2 regions of the Streptomyces sp. NPDC048441 genome follow, and region 2 is predicted to be linked to the other one. Evidence: riboswitches for the same ligand, from Rfam matches in the RefSeq annotation. Region 2 holds a riboswitch; the other holds the start of a gene.
What was found. Region 2 has a riboswitch for cyclic di-AMP ahead of ACGFSB_RS16935 (NlpC/P60 family protein). Riboswitches for the same ligand answer to the same signal wherever they lie in the genome.

Region 1: it holds a riboswitch for cyclic di-AMP, as region 2 does, so the genes downstream of both, ACGFSB_RS08000 (M23 family metallopeptidase) here and ACGFSB_RS16935 (NlpC/P60 family protein) in region 2, are expected to answer to the same signal.

What each region holds. Positions count from the first base shown of each region.
Region 1 covers NZ_JBICXM010000003.1:20,117-27,546, reverse strand. The annotation lists gene ACGFSB_RS08025 (amino acid permease) at 1-1,510, shown strand, start outside; tRNA gene ACGFSB_RS08020 (tRNA-Lys) at 1,645-1,720, shown strand; gene ACGFSB_RS08015 (alginate lyase family protein) at 1,865-3,097, shown strand; tRNA gene ACGFSB_RS08010 (tRNA-Met) at 3,152-3,225, shown strand; gene ACGFSB_RS08005 (PP2C family protein-serine/threonine phosphatase) at 3,372-4,601, shown strand; cyclic di-AMP (ydaO/yuaA leader) riboswitch at 4,823-4,970, shown strand; gene ACGFSB_RS08000 (M23 family metallopeptidase) at 4,982-6,070, shown strand; gene ACGFSB_RS07995 (aldo/keto reductase) at 6,212-7,156, shown strand; gene ACGFSB_RS07990 (PrsW family intramembrane metalloprotease) at 7,161-7,430, opposite strand, start outside.
Region 2 covers NZ_JBICXM010000006.1:162,218-169,647, forward strand. The annotation lists gene ACGFSB_RS16925 (peptidoglycan DD-metalloendopeptidase family protein) at 1-1,624, shown strand, start outside; gene pcrA (DNA helicase PcrA) at 1,670-4,171, opposite strand; cyclic di-AMP (ydaO/yuaA leader) riboswitch at 4,414-4,570, shown strand; gene ACGFSB_RS16935 (NlpC/P60 family protein) at 4,578-5,768, shown strand; gene ACGFSB_RS16940 (hypothetical protein) at 5,882-6,235, opposite strand; gene ACGFSB_RS16945 (NlpC/P60 family protein) at 6,556-7,430, shown strand, end outside.

The sequences.
Region 1 (7,430 bases), on a different contig from region 2:
CGGCTCCGACGAGGAGCGCCTCGCCCAGCTCGGCTACACCCAGGTCCTGGCCCGCCGCATGTCCGCGTTCTCGAACTACGCGGTCTCCTTCACGATCATCTCGGTCCTGTCCGGCTGCCTCACCATGTACCTGTTCGGCATGAACACCGGCGGCCCCGCCCTGATCACCTGGGGCTGGATCGGCGTCGGCCTGATGACGCTCTTCGTCGGCCTCGCGATGGCCGAGATCTGCTCCGCCTACCCGACGTCCGCCGGGCTCTACTTCTGGGCACACCGCCTCGCGCCGCCCCGTACGGCGGCGGCCTGGGCGTGGTTCACGGGCTGGTTCAACGTGCTCGGCCAGGTCGCGGTCACCGCGGGGATCGACTTCGGCGCGGCGTCGTTCCTGGGCGCGTACCTGAACCTGCAGTTCGACTTCGCCGTCACCGAGGAGCGCACGATCCTCCTCTTCGCCGCGATCCTCGTACTGCACGGCCTGCTCAACACCTTCGGCGTGCGCATCGTCGGCCTGCTCAACAGCGTGAGCGTCTGGTGGCACGTCATCGGGGTCGCCGTCATCGTCGGCGCCCTTGCCTTCTCGCCGGACTCGCACCAGTCGGCGTCCTTCGTCTTCACCGAGTTCGTGAACAACACGGGCTGGGGCAGCGGGCTCTACGTGGCCCTCATCGGCCTGCTGATGGCCCAGTACACCTTCACCGGCTACGACGCCTCCGCACACATGACGGAGGAGACGCACGACGCGTCGACGGCCGGGCCCAAGGGCATCGTCCGCTCCATCTGGACATCCTGGATAGCGGGCTTCGTGCTGCTTCTGGGCTTCACCTTCGCCATCCAGTCGTACGACGGCGCCCGCGAGTCGGCGACGGGGGCACCGCCCGCCCAGATCCTCCTGGACGCACTCGGCGCGACCACGGGCAAGCTGCTCCTGCTTGTCGTCATCGGCGCGCAGCTCTTCTGCGGCATGGCGTCCGTGACCGCCAACTCCCGCATGATCTACGCCTTCTCGCGGGACGGAGCACTGCCGTTCTCGCACATCTGGCACTCGGTCAACCCGCGTACGCGCACACCCGTAGCCGCGGTCTGGCTCGCGGCCCTCGGCGCGCTCGTCCTCGGCCTGCCCTACCTGATCAACGTCACCGCGTACGCGGCGGTGACATCGATCGCCGTCATCGGCCTCTACATCGCGTACGTCATCCCGACCCTGCTCCGGCTGCGCAAGGGCGAGCAATTCGAGCGCGGGCCCTGGCACTTGGGCCGCTGGTCACGCCCGATCGGCATCGTCGCGGTGGCCTGGGTCGGCGTGATCACGGTCCTGTTCATGCTGCCGCAGGTCTCGCCGGTCACCTGGGAGACCTTCAACTACGCCCCGATCGCGGTACTCGCCGTCCTCGGCTTCGCCGCGACCTGGTGGCTGGTATCGGCCAGGCACTGGTTCCTCAACCCGGACCACGAGCGCACGGCGGCCCGCGACGCGGCCCGGCGCGGGGCACCCGACCCGGCCGATCCCTGACCGGCCCCGCGGTCGCCGACGGTCGCCCGAGGCCCGCCAGCGGCCCGTCGCGGAACGCGCGACGGGCCAAGGAGGCAATACCCGATCGGACTGCCGGGCCTCTCCCGCTATGCTCGGGGGGTGCCTCGGCACGAGGACCGTTAGCTCAATTGGCAGAGCAGTGGACTTTTAATCCATTGGTTGTGGGTTCGAGTCCCACACGGTCTACCACTCAGGCCCAGGTCAGGCAGCTTCTGACCTGGGCCTGTGGCGTTCCCCCGGTCTGCCGGTCGCCCGAACGGACCCGCCTCGCCTGCGCCCTCGCGGTCCGCGAGCGACGCTGGGCCTGCCAGGTGGTCGATCCGGAGGTGCAGCATGGGTTCCGTCCGCTCCGTACGTTTCGTACGACGGGCTCTCGTGATGATGCTCGGGCCCCTCCTCGTCGGCGTCTGTGCGGCCTGCGGCGGGTCCGGGAGCGGCTCGGCAGAGGGGGCGACCGAGCGGGCGCGGCCCACCGGTCAGGCCTTCGAGCATCCCGGAGTGCTCGTCAGCAAGGGGCAGCTGGCGCGGGTGCGCGCACATGTCGCGGCTCGTGAACAGCCTTGGCTGAAGGCGTTCGAGCAGATGCGGGGCAGTAAGTACGCGGCCCTGGACTACCAGGCCAAGCCGTACGCCGTCGTCGAGTGCCCGCCCGACACCCGTCCGGGCCACGGCTGCGTCGAAGAGCGCGAGGACGCCATCGCCGCGTACACCCAGGCTCTGCTCTGGAACATCACCGGCGACCGTGCGCACGCCAAGAAGGCCGTGCAGATCATGGACGCCTGGTCGGGCGTGATCACCAAGCACACGGAGGCCAACGCGGGCCTCCAGACGGCCTGGGCCGCCTCCTCGTGGGCGCGTGCGGCCGAAGCCGTGCGCTATACCTACGACGGCTGGAGTGACGGCGAGCTGCTGCGTTTCGAGCGGATGCTGCGTACCGCCTATCTGCCCCAAGTCCTCAACGGGTCAGCCGACTTCAACGGCAACTGGGACCTGGTGATGGCCGACGCGACCATGGGCATGGCGGTCTTCCTCGACGACCACGAGGACTTCGAGAAGGCGGTGACGCACTTCAGGACCCGGGTGCCCGCCTACTTCTACCTGAAGTCGGACGGGCCGCTGCCGGTCTCGCCGAAGGGCAGCGGCATCAACACCGCGGCGGAGCTCCAGAAGTACTGGTTCGGGCAGAAGACCTTCGCCGACGGCCTCTCCCAGGAGTCCTGCCGTAACTTCAAGCACGCCAGCTACTCCCTCGCCGCCACCGCGCACATCGCCGAGACCGCCTGGCACCAGGGCGTCGATCTGTACGGCGAGGTCAAGGACCGGCTGCGGGCCGCTTTCGAGTTCCACTCCAAGTACCAGCTGGGCGCGCGGGCGCCGGGCTGGCTGTGCGGCGGCAAGGTGCAGCGCGACATGGGGCCCGACACCGAGGTCGGCCTCAACCACCTGCGGGACCGGCTGAAGCTGGATCTGCCGGAGACGGCGAAATACACGGAGGAGCGGCGGCCCGAGGGGACGGACGATCTGTTCGTGGCCTGGGAGACGCTGACGCACGCCGAGAACACCTGAGCCTTGAGCTGGTTCGCTTCACTCCCTCTGATGGCGTAGAGTTGCATTCAACGGCGCGGGGTGGAGCAGCTCGGTAGCTCGCTGGGCTCATAACCCAGAGGTCGCAGGTTCAAATCCTGTCCCCGCTACTAAAGGCCGAAGGCCCGGATCCAGTAATGGATCCGGGCCTTCGGTGTTTTCCGCGTGAGCGCCGCTTCGGGGCGCGGTTCAACCCGATCGGCCCACACCGGTCGCCCCGCGCCCCCGCGCCGGGAACCCTGGACGAGGCGTGGTCATGGATCTGGTCCTGGCCGCGGAACGCGGCAGGAGAAGACCGGTGGGGCAGCGAGGAGGAAGCGGCAGGGGCCTGCGCAAGGTGCCCCGCACGGATTCCGACGTCAGGCATGAGCGGGCGTTCGTGCGGACCCTTCCTCTGCTGCTCCTCGTCGTCGGGATCGTCTACGACCTCGTGACCCCGGCCGCGTTCACCGCCGCGCCCTTCTTCACCGCCGCCCCGCTGGTCGCCGCCCCCTTCTACTCGCTGATCAGCACCGCCCTCACCGGCGTCGGCTCCTGCGCCGCTGTGCTCGGCCTGCACTTCAGGACCAGCACCACGACCGATGTCGAAGCCGTCACCGAACTGATCACGGTGGCGACCGTGGCCGTGCTCGCCGTCCTCATCAACCGCGTCGTATCCCGCAGCGACGAACAGCTCGCCTCCGCACGCTCCATCGCCGAGGCCGCCCAACGCGCCGTACTGCCGCAGCCGGACCCCCGGATCGGCGGGCTCGACGTCGCGGCGCGCTACGAGGCCGCGGAGGCCGACGCGTTCATCGGGGGTGATCTGTACGCCGTGCAGGACACCTCGCACGGCGTACGCGTCATCGTCGGCGACGTACGCGGCAAGGGCATGAGCGCGGTGGCGGCCGTCGCCGTCGTCATCGGGGCGTTCCGGGAGGCCGCGGAGCAGGAGGCCACCCTGGAGGCGGTGGCGCAGCGCCTGGAGCGGGCGCTCGCGCGTGAGGGCACGCGCAGGGACGGTCTCGACGCCTTCGAAGGGTTCACCACCGCCGTCCTCGCGGAGATCCCGCACAGTGGCGGTCTCGTACGCCTCATCAATCGCGGGCACCCGGGGCCGCTGCTCCTGCGCGGCGACGGGCGGCTGTGCGTCCTGTCCGCCACCGAGCCCGCGCTGCCGCTCGGGATGGGCGAACTCGGCACCTGGCCGGACCGTGCGGACGAGACGGAGTTCCCGCCGGGGGCGATGCTGCTGCTCTTCACCGACGGGCTCTCCGAGGCGCGTGATCACCGGGGCGAGTTCTACGACCCGGCCGCCCGGCTCGGCGGCCGCATCTTCCCGGGACCCAACGGCCCGGACACCCTCCTCGCCACGCTCACCGAGGAAGTGTGGCTGCACACCGGGGGCGGGACGACGGACGACATGGCGCTGCTCGCGGTGCGGCGGCCGTCGGCGACGGGCACCTCACCGCGTCGCGTTCCGCCTGATGTCACTGGACGTGACTGAAGGACACCCCTCCGTCCGGCAACTGACGCACTGTCCAGGAAATGTGAAGCTCCGGTGTGTGAAGATCTGGGGTCAACTCGCCCCGTTCCAGCCCCCCGTGTCCCGTTAAGTGCAGGCCAAAGGCGTTAACGATCAGCCGGAACAGCTTGGATTCCGGCCCTGCTGTCTATTAACGTTCGATAACGCAGCGCGGTCGTCCCAGCCGTCACTCGAGTCGGCTCCGCGCGCACGCGCCTAATCCCGCAAGGGAGCCGGGGAACCACCTACATGGGGTGAATCGGGCAGCTGTGCATCCGTGCCGGCTGTTCGTAGGAGACCTTCCTGCTCCGAACCCGTCAGCTAACCCGGTAGGCGAGAAGGAAGGAAAGGAGTGCGCCCCAGTGGCGTCCAACCGCCCTGCCCCCCAAGGCGTGTACGTACCGAATGACGACGATTTCGGTGGGTACGACGAAACATCTTCCTGGGAGGAATGGAATCCCACCGAGGACTCCATCCGTCCCGTCCGCGGCAGGCACCGCGTCCACAAGCGGGGCGGTGGCGGGCTCGCCCGCAGCTCCACTGTTCTCGGCGTAGGCGTCATCGCCGCAGTCGGCGCGGGCGGCATCGCCACCGCGCAGGGCGGCAAGCCCCCGGTCTCCATCGAGATGCCGGACCTCTCGGCCGTCACGGACTCGCTCCCGGAGGCCAAGTCGCTGCCGGGCGTGGGGTCTTTGATATCCGACGACTCCGACGACTCCGGTTCCGCCGACAACGGCGTGCAGACCGCCGCCGCGCCCCTCTCCGCCGCCGGCGTCAGCACATCGGACGCCGAGCAGGGCACCACAGACGCGGGCGAGGCACTGCGGGCCCGCATCATGGAGCAGGCCGAGAACCAGCAGGACCAGGCGGACGACGCGGTCCAGCAGGCGAGCGAAGAAGCCGCCGTCAAGGAGGCTGCCGCACAGGCCGCCGCCAAGCAGACCGCGGCCGAGAAGAAGATCGCCGCGGAGAAGGCCGCCGCGAAGAAGAAGGCCGAGGCGGAGGCCAAGAGGAAGGCAGAGGCGGAGCGCCTCGCCAAGCTCGCGAAGAGCTACATCCTGCCCGTGGCCTCGTACACCGTCACCGGCACCTTCGGTCAGCCCGGCTCGATGTGGTCCTCCGGCTACCACACAGGCCTGGACTTCGCGGCCCCCACGGGTACGCCCATCAAGGCGATCCACTCCGGCACCATCAAGGAGGCCGGCTGGGCGGGGGCGTACGGCTACCGCACGGTCATGGAACTCGACGACGGCACCGAGCTGTGGTTCTGCCACCAGTCCTCGATGAGCGTCAGCGTCGGCCAGAAGGTCTCCACCGGCGACGTCATCGGCCGCGTAGGCGCGACCGGCAACGTGACCGGGGCGCACCTCCACCTGGAGGTCCACCCGGGCGGCGCCTCCACCGGGGTCGACCCGGCGGCGTGGCTGCGCGACAAGGGCAGGACGGTCTGACGTAACCCCGTACCCCGGCGGTCCTGGCGACAACCCCCCGACGTCAGGGCTGCCGGTTCGGCATGTCCGGGGCTCCTGCTCCTATGGATCCCAGGGATGCGTGTACGGAATGCTGCGCTCCGTAAGTACGTTGCCTCCCATATGACTTCTCTTCGCAAGCTTGGCTCGTCCGACCTCGAGGTCTTCCCGCTCGCACTCGGCGGCAACGTCTTCGGCTGGACGGCCGACGAGGCCCAGTCCTTCGCCGTGCTCGACGCCTACACCGCCGCGGGCGGCAACTTCATCGACACCGCCGATGTCTACTCGGCCTGGGTGCCCGGCAACAAGGGTGGCGAGTCCGAGACCGTCATTGGCGACTGGCTCACCGCGCGCGGCAACCGTTCCGACGTCGTGCTCGCCACGAAGGTCGGCGCCCACCCCGAATACAAGGGCCTGTCCGCCGGCACCATCAAGTCCGGTGCCGAGGAGTCGCTGCGCCGCCTGCGCACCGACTACATCGACCTCTTCTACACGCACTACGACGACCCGACCGTCCCCGTCGAGGAGATCATCGGCGCCCTCGACGAACTGGTGACGTCCGGCAAGGTGCGCGCCATCGCCGCGTCCAACGTGACCGCCGAGCGGCTCCAGGAGTTCCTCGACTTCTCCGACCGCGAGGGCCTCGCGCGTTATTCGGCGCTCCAGCCGCACTACAACCTCGTATCGCGTGACACGTACGAGGGTTCGCTGGAGCAGGTCGCATCCCGCTCCGGCCTGGCCGCCGTCCCGTACTACGCGCTCGCATCCGGTTTCCTGACCGGCAAGTACCGCCCGGGTGCGCAGGTCGAGAGCGCGCGGGCCGCAGGCGCGGGCAAGCACCTGGAGACACAGCGGGGCCTGCGGGTCCTCGCCGCCCTGGACGAGGTCGCCAAGAACCGGGACGCCGAGCTCGCGACCGTGGCCCTCGCATGGCTCGCGGCGCAGCCGACGGTGGCGGCGCCGCTCGCATCGGCCCGTACGGTCGAGCAGCTGCCCGCGCTGCTCGCGGTGGGGGAGCTGGAGCTGACGGACGCCGAGGTGTCGGCGCTCACGGCGGCTTCCGCCTAGGGCCCTAGCCCCTGTAGGGGTTGTAGGCGGGGTAGGGCATCGCGGGCTTGGCGTACGGATATCCGTAGGGGTGCTGCTGGTACTGCTGCTGGTACTGCGGCTGCGGATAGGGCTGTTGGTACTGCTGCTGATACAGCCGCGCGTACGGCTGCTGATACCCGTACGGCGGCGGCATCGGCACCAGCACCGGTGCCGTCGCGCGCGCCGCGTAGGCGAGGGCGGGCCGTGCCGCGTCGCGCCGCTCCCACAGCGCGTGCAGCAACTCCCGCTCCCG
Region 2 (7,430 bases):
TGCGTCCTACGCGGCGTATGACCAGCATGGCGCTCAACACGGCGGCTACACCGGGTACGACGGCCACTCCACCGGAAGCTTCGCGGCCGATCCGCTCTTCGGCGACATGCCCGGCAGTCCGTACGACACCGGCCAGTGGTCCACCACGGGCACGCAGCAGACACTCACCTACGACCCGTACGCCGCGCAGCACCAGGCCGCGTACGGCACCAGTGGTTACGAGACCGGCAGCTACGAAACCCAGACCGCGTGGTCGACCGGCGGCTATCAGCACCTCTCCGCCGACATCCCGGCGCAGTTGGGCCCGGACAACACCACTGGCCAGTGGGACACCACCGGCCAGTGGGACACCACCGCCTGGAACCAGCCCCAGCAGACAGGCCAGTGGCAGGCGCAGCCCTTCGACACCGGCGCGTACGACGCGACCGCGTGGAACTCCGTCGGCCAGGAAGCCGCGTACGGCACCCCCGAGGCACACGAGCCGTACGGCGCCCCTGAAACCCACGAGGCCTACGGGACCCACGAGGCGCACGGAGCGCAGGGTACCCACGGAACGTATGACGCTCTGGACACGCCCGGAGCGCCGGACACGTACGAGGCACCCGAACCGCACATGTCGCCCGAACCGCACGGGTATTCGCATTCGCCCTACGGCACCGGGCCCTACGCCTCCGAGCCCTACCCCTCCGGGCCGCACTCCCCCGATTCCCCCGAGCCTTACGCCCAACCGGCCCCCACCGGGCACGAGTTCACGCCCGAAGAGGCGCCCGCCGACTCGCTCGGCCCGGTAGAGCCGAGCCACCACAGCCCCGCCGGTGACGAAGCGCCCCCCGTCATGAGCCGCTCGCACGGCGCCGGCCCCGGCTCCGGAGCCGGTTCCCGCTCGCGGGCCCGCCGCCGCTCCCCCGCCAAGCGCTCCGCTCTCTTCACCGTCGCCGTGCCCTCCGCCTGCGTGATGGGCGTCGCCGGTATCGCCGCCGCGTCCGTGGGCGACTTCGGCGGCGACGACGGCAAGGAGACGCAGGCGGCTTCGGCCCCGGACGTCGCGTCGGTGAAGCCCTCCGCCGCCAACAACAAACTCGACACCCAGCTGGCGAACCTCTCTGCGGACGCGGGTGACTTCGCCGACCGCGCGAGCCGCACCCAGGAGCGCATCGACCTCAAGGCGGAGAAGGTGGCCTCCGCGAAGAAGGCTGCCGAGGAAGCCGCACGCAAGGAGCGTCTGCGCCCCAAGTTCGTGCTGCCGGTCGAGCAGCGGGGACTGAGCGCGTACTACGGGCAGGCGGGCGTCAACTGGATGTCCGCGCACTCGGGAATCGACTTCCCGGTGTCGTACGGCACCGAGGTGCGCTCCGCCACCGATGGCGTCGTCTCCACGAAGTGGAACAGCGCCTACGGCAACATGGCGATCGTGACCGCCAAGGACGGCACGGAGACGTGGTACTGCCACCTCTCCACGCACAAGGTCTCCAGCGGCCCCGTCAAGGCGGGCGACCCCATCGCCTTCTCCGGGAACTCCGGCAACTCCACCGGACCGCACCTGCACTTCGAGGTGCGCCCCGGCGGCGGCTCGGCGATCGACCCGCTGCCGTGGCTGCGCAGCCACGGCCTCGACCCGACGTAACTCCGGCCGCCGCGCCTCACACGACTGCGACGGCCGTCCCCTGCCCTACAGCTTCTGCACCGGTGCGTACCGAAGGAGCAGCCGCTTCGGCTTGGGCTCTCCGAAGTCCACCGTCGCCTCGGCGTTCGCACCCGTGCCCTTCACTCCGACCACGGTCCCGAGGCCGAACTGGTCGTGCGTGACCCGATCCCCGATCGCAAGTGCGACCACCGGCTTCTCCGAGGCGCGGCGCGTGGCGAAGCCCTGCGCGCCCCCGGCGCGGGAGCGCGACGACGACAAGGAGGAGGCGATTCCCGCAGCGGGCCCGGAAGATGCCGGTGCGCCGATGGACCCCGTCCGCTTCCAGTCGAGGTGGGCCTCCGGGATCTCCTCCAGGAAGCGCGACGGCGGGTTGTACGAAGGCTGGCCCCAGGCGCTGCGCATGGAGGACCGCGTCAGATAGAGCCGCTCCCGCGCGCGCGTGATGCCCACGTACGCGAGACGGCGCTCTTCCTCCAGCTCCTTGACCTGGCCGAGGGAACGCATGTGCGGGAAGACCCCGTCCTCCATGCCGGTCAGGAAGACGACCGGGAACTCGAGGCCCTTGGCGGTGTGCAGCGTCATCAGTGTGATGACTCCGGAGCCGTCGTCCTCCTCGTCGGGGATCTGGTCGGAGTCGGCGACGAGCGCGACCCGCTCCAGGAACTGGGAGAGCGTGCCGGACATCCCTGTGCCCGCCTCCGCGTCCTCTCCTTCGCCCTCGGCACCCGCTGCTGCTTCACCGTTGTCCTGCTCGAACTCAAGCGCCACTGCGGCGAGTTCCTGGAGGTTCTCGATGCGCGTCTCGTCCTGGGGGTCGGTGGAGGCCTGCAACTCGGCGAGATAGCCGGTCCGTTCGAGCACGGCCTCCAGGACGACGGCAGGGCCCGCGCCGGACTCGACGATGGTCCGCAGCTCCTCCATCAGCGTGTTGAAACGCTTGACGGCGTTCGCCGAGCGGGCGGCCATTCCGTACGCCTCGTCGACGCGCTTCAGCGCCTGCGGGAAGGAGATCTTCTCGCGCTGCGAGAGCGCGTCGATCATCGCCTCCGCACGGTCGCCGATACCCCTCTTCGGTACGTTGAGAATGCGCCGCAGCGGGACGGAGTCCTCCGGGTTGGCGAGCACCCGCAGATACGCGAGGACGTCCCTGACCTCCTTGCGCTCGTAGAAGCGGACGCCGCCGACGACCTTGTAGGGCAGGCCGACGCGGATGAAGATCTCTTCGAAGACACGGGACTGGGCGTTCGTCCGATAGAAGATCGCGACGTCACCCGCCTTCGCGTCGCCCGCGTCGGTGAGCCGGTCGATCTCGTCGGCGACGAACTGGGCCTCGTCGTGCTCGGTGTCGGCGACATATCCGGTGATGCCCGCGCCCGCGCCCGCGTTGGTCCACAGATTCTTGGGGCGGCGGCTGTCGTTGCGCTCGATGACCGCGTTGGCTGCCGTCAGGATCGTCTGCGTGGAGCGGTAGTTCTGCTCCAGGAGGATCGTCGTCGCGTTCGGGTAGTCCTCCTCGAACTGGAGGATGTTGCGGATCGTGGCGCCGCGGAAGGCGTAGATCGACTGGTCCGCGTCACCCACGACACACAGCTCGGCGGGGTCGTCCCCCTCGCCTCCGGAGGGGCCGACCAGCTCGCGCACGAGGGCGTACTGGGCGTGGTTGGTGTCCTGGTACTCGTCGACCATCACGTGCCGGAAGCGGCGCCTGTAGTGCTCGGCGACGTCCGGGAACGCGCGGAACATGTTGACCGTCGTCATGATCAGGTCGTCGAAGTCGAGCGCGTTCGCCTCGCGCAGGCGCGACTGGTACATCGCGTACGCCTGGGCGAGCGTCTTCTCGAAGCCGTCGGCGGCCTGTCCTGCGAAGGTCTCCTCATCGATCAGCTCGTTCTTCAGGTTCGAGATCTTGGCGCTGAAGGACTTCGGCGGGAACTTCTTCGGGTCGATGTCCAGATCGCGACAGACCAGCGCCATCAGCCGCTTGGAGTCGGCGGCATCGTAGATCGAGAAGGAGGAGGTGAAGCCGATCGTCTTCGACTCGCGGCGCAGTATGCGCACGCACGCGCTGTGGAACGTCGATACCCACATGGCGTTGGCACGCGGTCCGACGAGCGCCTCGACGCGCTCCTTCATCTCGCCCGCGGCCTTGTTCGTGAACGTGATCGCGAGGATCTGGCCCGGGTGCACCTGCCGCGCGGCCAGCAGATACGCGATGCGGTGGGTCAGGACACGGGTCTTTCCGGAGCCCGCGCCGGCCACGATGAGCAGTGGAGAGCCGGCGTGCACGACGGCCGCTCGCTGGTTCTCGTTCAACCCGAAGATCAGCGCCGCCGGATCGATCACCGGACGGGGGGCGCCGCCGCGGTAGTGCGCGTCCCTGGGCACGGGCGCGTCAAACTTCCCGTCGAACAGATCATCCGGAATGGACTCCGGCGTGCTGTCGTCGGGCGGCGGCGGGGGCTCCTCCTCGGAAGCCCGCGAGGGCTGGAGGTCCGCCAGGAAGCTGTCATCAAAGAGGCTGCTCATCGCCTCCCGAGTCTAGGCGGCCCCACTGACAACCCGCTCCGGGTTCCGGCCACGTCCACCGTCTACGCCCCGCCCACGACCGGTCACTCTCCGCCATATCGCCGCGTGTCCGCGTCAAGAGCTTCGTAAAGTCACGAAAATGTATCGGGCATATCGAACATCAACCTTCACACGAGCCACACGAGTTGGCTAGCGTGCTGGGCGGGCTGCTCGTACTCCCACCGGCGAACCCCGCCGGGAACGGGTGGCCTCCGCCGAGTTCGATCTCCTCGGAGCCGGGGACCCACTCAGACCTTGGGGTGAATCGGTCCCGTACGAAGTACGGGACTGTAGGGCAACCTTCCGAACCACCCGCCCGAACCCGACAGCTAACCCGGTAGGCGGTCTACGGAAGGAGTCGCCTCCCTTGGCGTCGCACCGCAAGCCGCGGACCCGCATTGCCGGCCTACGCGCCACTCCCGCCATCGGCATCACGACGGCGGCCCTCACCTCTGTGGCCCTCCTGTCGCAGAGCGCACAGGCGGCACCCTCCGCGCCCCAGAAGCCCAGCCTCGAAGAGGTCCAGAAGAAGGTCGACGACCTCTACCACCAGGCGGGCGTGGCCACCCAGAAGTACAACTCGGCCAAGGAGCGCACCGAGAAGCAGCGCTCGAAGGTCGACACCCTTCTCGACGACGTGGCCAAGCGCGCCGACAAGCTGAACGAGGCCCGCCAGGAGCTCGGCACGTTCGCCGCGGCCCAGTACCGCACCGGCGCCGTCTCCGAGACCGCCACGATGATGCTCGCCGACGACCCGCAGGGGTACTTCGACCAGAACCATCTGTCGGACCGGCTGACCGCGCGCCAGAAGAAGGCGGTCGACGACTACCAGACGAAGCAGGCCGCGGCGACGAAGCAGCGCACGAAGGCCGCCACGAGCCTGGAGACTCTGAGCGACTCCCGTGACGACCTCAAGAGCAGCAAGCAGACCGTCCAGAAGAAGCTGGGCCAGGCACGCACGCTGCTCTCGGAGCTGACGGCCGAGGAGAAGGCGCGGCTCGCGGCGATCGAGAAGAAGAAGGAAGAGGCGGCCAAGCGCAAGGCCGCCGAGCTGGCGCGCAAGCAGGAGGCCGAGGCGGAGGCCAAGCGCAAGGCGGCGGAAGAGGCCGCGGCCAAGGAGCGCGAGAAGAACAAGGAGACCCCCGACTCGGGCTCCGGTTCCGACACCGGCTCCGGCAGCGGCTCCGGGGACACGGACAGCGGTTACGCGACGAAGGCCGCGAAGGTCATCAACTTCGCGGAGGCCCAGATGGGCAAGCCGTACGTGTGGGGCGCCACCGGCCCCGACTCCTACGACTGCTCCGGGCTCACCCAGGACGCGTGGAAGGCGGCCGGGATCTCCCTGCCGCGTACGACGTGGGATCAGGTGAAGGTCGGCACGACCGTGAAGACCGCCGATGCCAAGCCGGGTGACCTGGTCTTCTTCTACGACGACATCAGCCACGTAGGGATCTACATCGGCGACGGCAAGATGATCCACGCCCCGAAGCCGGGCGCGAACGTCCGCGTCGAGTCGATCTACTACATGCCGATCCACAGCGTGGTGCGGCCAGCCTGAGAGCGGTCTGCTTGATCGCCTCCCACCTGCACACAACCCACTACGCGCGCGTGGCCCGCATCCTCTTGGGATGCGGGCCACGCGCGCGTAGTGGGTGAGTTGTCTTTACGAACTCAGGTCCACAGCACCGCGATGAAGATGTTCGCCGTGGTCAGAAGACCCACGGCGCCGAACATCCCCTTGTCGATCTTTTCCTCGTCCCGCTTCACGTAGACGAGCCCAAGGATCACGATCAGCACCGCCATTTTGATGCCGATCTTGATGTTGTTGACCGGGTTGTCGTCCGCCTGGTTGAGGCCCACCAGGATCACGCCGGTGACGAGCATGGTCAGCGCGCCGTGCAGCATCGCGGGGTTGAAACGGGCCGTGCCCTGGCCCATCTGCTTCATCTGGGTGAGGAAGCCGCCCAGGAGGGAGGCGATACCGATGATGTGCAGACCGACGAAGACATGGGTGAGTACGTCCATGGTCCGGAGCCTAACCGGGGCCCTATCACCGCTCTGTAGCCAGGTGGGCCACAAATGCCTCATCGGTCACAGGTAGACGCGAAGGACATGGTGTTCGGCGGATCGCGCAGTCACATTCAGTCACCGCCAGAACACTTCCGCCAATTGCGCACAATCCGCCACCAACCCGTGACGGCCAGGTTTAGCGTCCTTCGTCAGGTGCCCGGCTCCCCAATGCCGCCCGGACCAGGGGCGGCAGTCGGACACCACCGCCGAGAAATCCGGCGGCGTCCTGCTCCCCCTGTGCGGGCCGCCGCCGGACCCTTAAGGAGCCCTCCTTCGTGGCAGCGCACCGCAAGCCCAAGCAGCGCTCACTCAGTGGCCATACGGCCCGTACCGCCGCCACCATCGCCCTCGCCGGGGCCGCCACGGCGACCGCGTTCGACGGTACGGGACACGCGGACCCCCGGCTCAGCCCGGCCGAGGTGAAGTCCAAGGTCGACGCGCTCTACCGCGAGGCAGAGATCGCCACCGAGAAGTACAACGGCGCCAAGGAGAAGGCCGACAGCGCCGAGAAGTCACTCGGCGAGCTGCGCGACGAAGCGGCCCGCAAGACGGAGAAGCTCAACTCGGCGCGTGAGGGCCTCGGTTCGATCGCCGCCGCGCAGTACCGCAGCGGCGGCATCGACCCGGCCGTCCAGGTCGCGCTCTCCTCCGACCCCGACCAATTCCTCGAGCGCGCCGCACTCGCCGACCGGGCGGGCAGCCGCCAGGCCACGGCCGTCAGCGGCGTACAGAAGCAGCTCCAGGAGATCCACCAGCTGCGCACCGAGGCCGACGGCACACTCGCGCACCTCAAGTCCCGCCAGGCGGAGCTGAGGAAGCACAAGAAGACGGTCAACGGAAAGCTCGACGCGGCCAAACGGCTCATGTCCCAACTGACCGGCGATCAGCGCGCCGAGCTCGCGGGCGACGGCGGTCCGGACAGGGCCTCCCGGACCGCGGGCCGCGACGCCGCCCTGAACGTCCCGGCCAAGGCCTCCAACTCCCGTGCCTCAGCGGCCGTCGCGTACGCCTACAAGTCGCTCGGCCGCCCGTACGTATGGGGCGCCACCGGCCCGAACGCCTTCGACTGCTCGGGCCTCACCCAGGCCGCCTACCGCTCCGCGGGAGTCGACCTCCCACGCACCACTTACGCGCAGATCGCCGCGGGCGA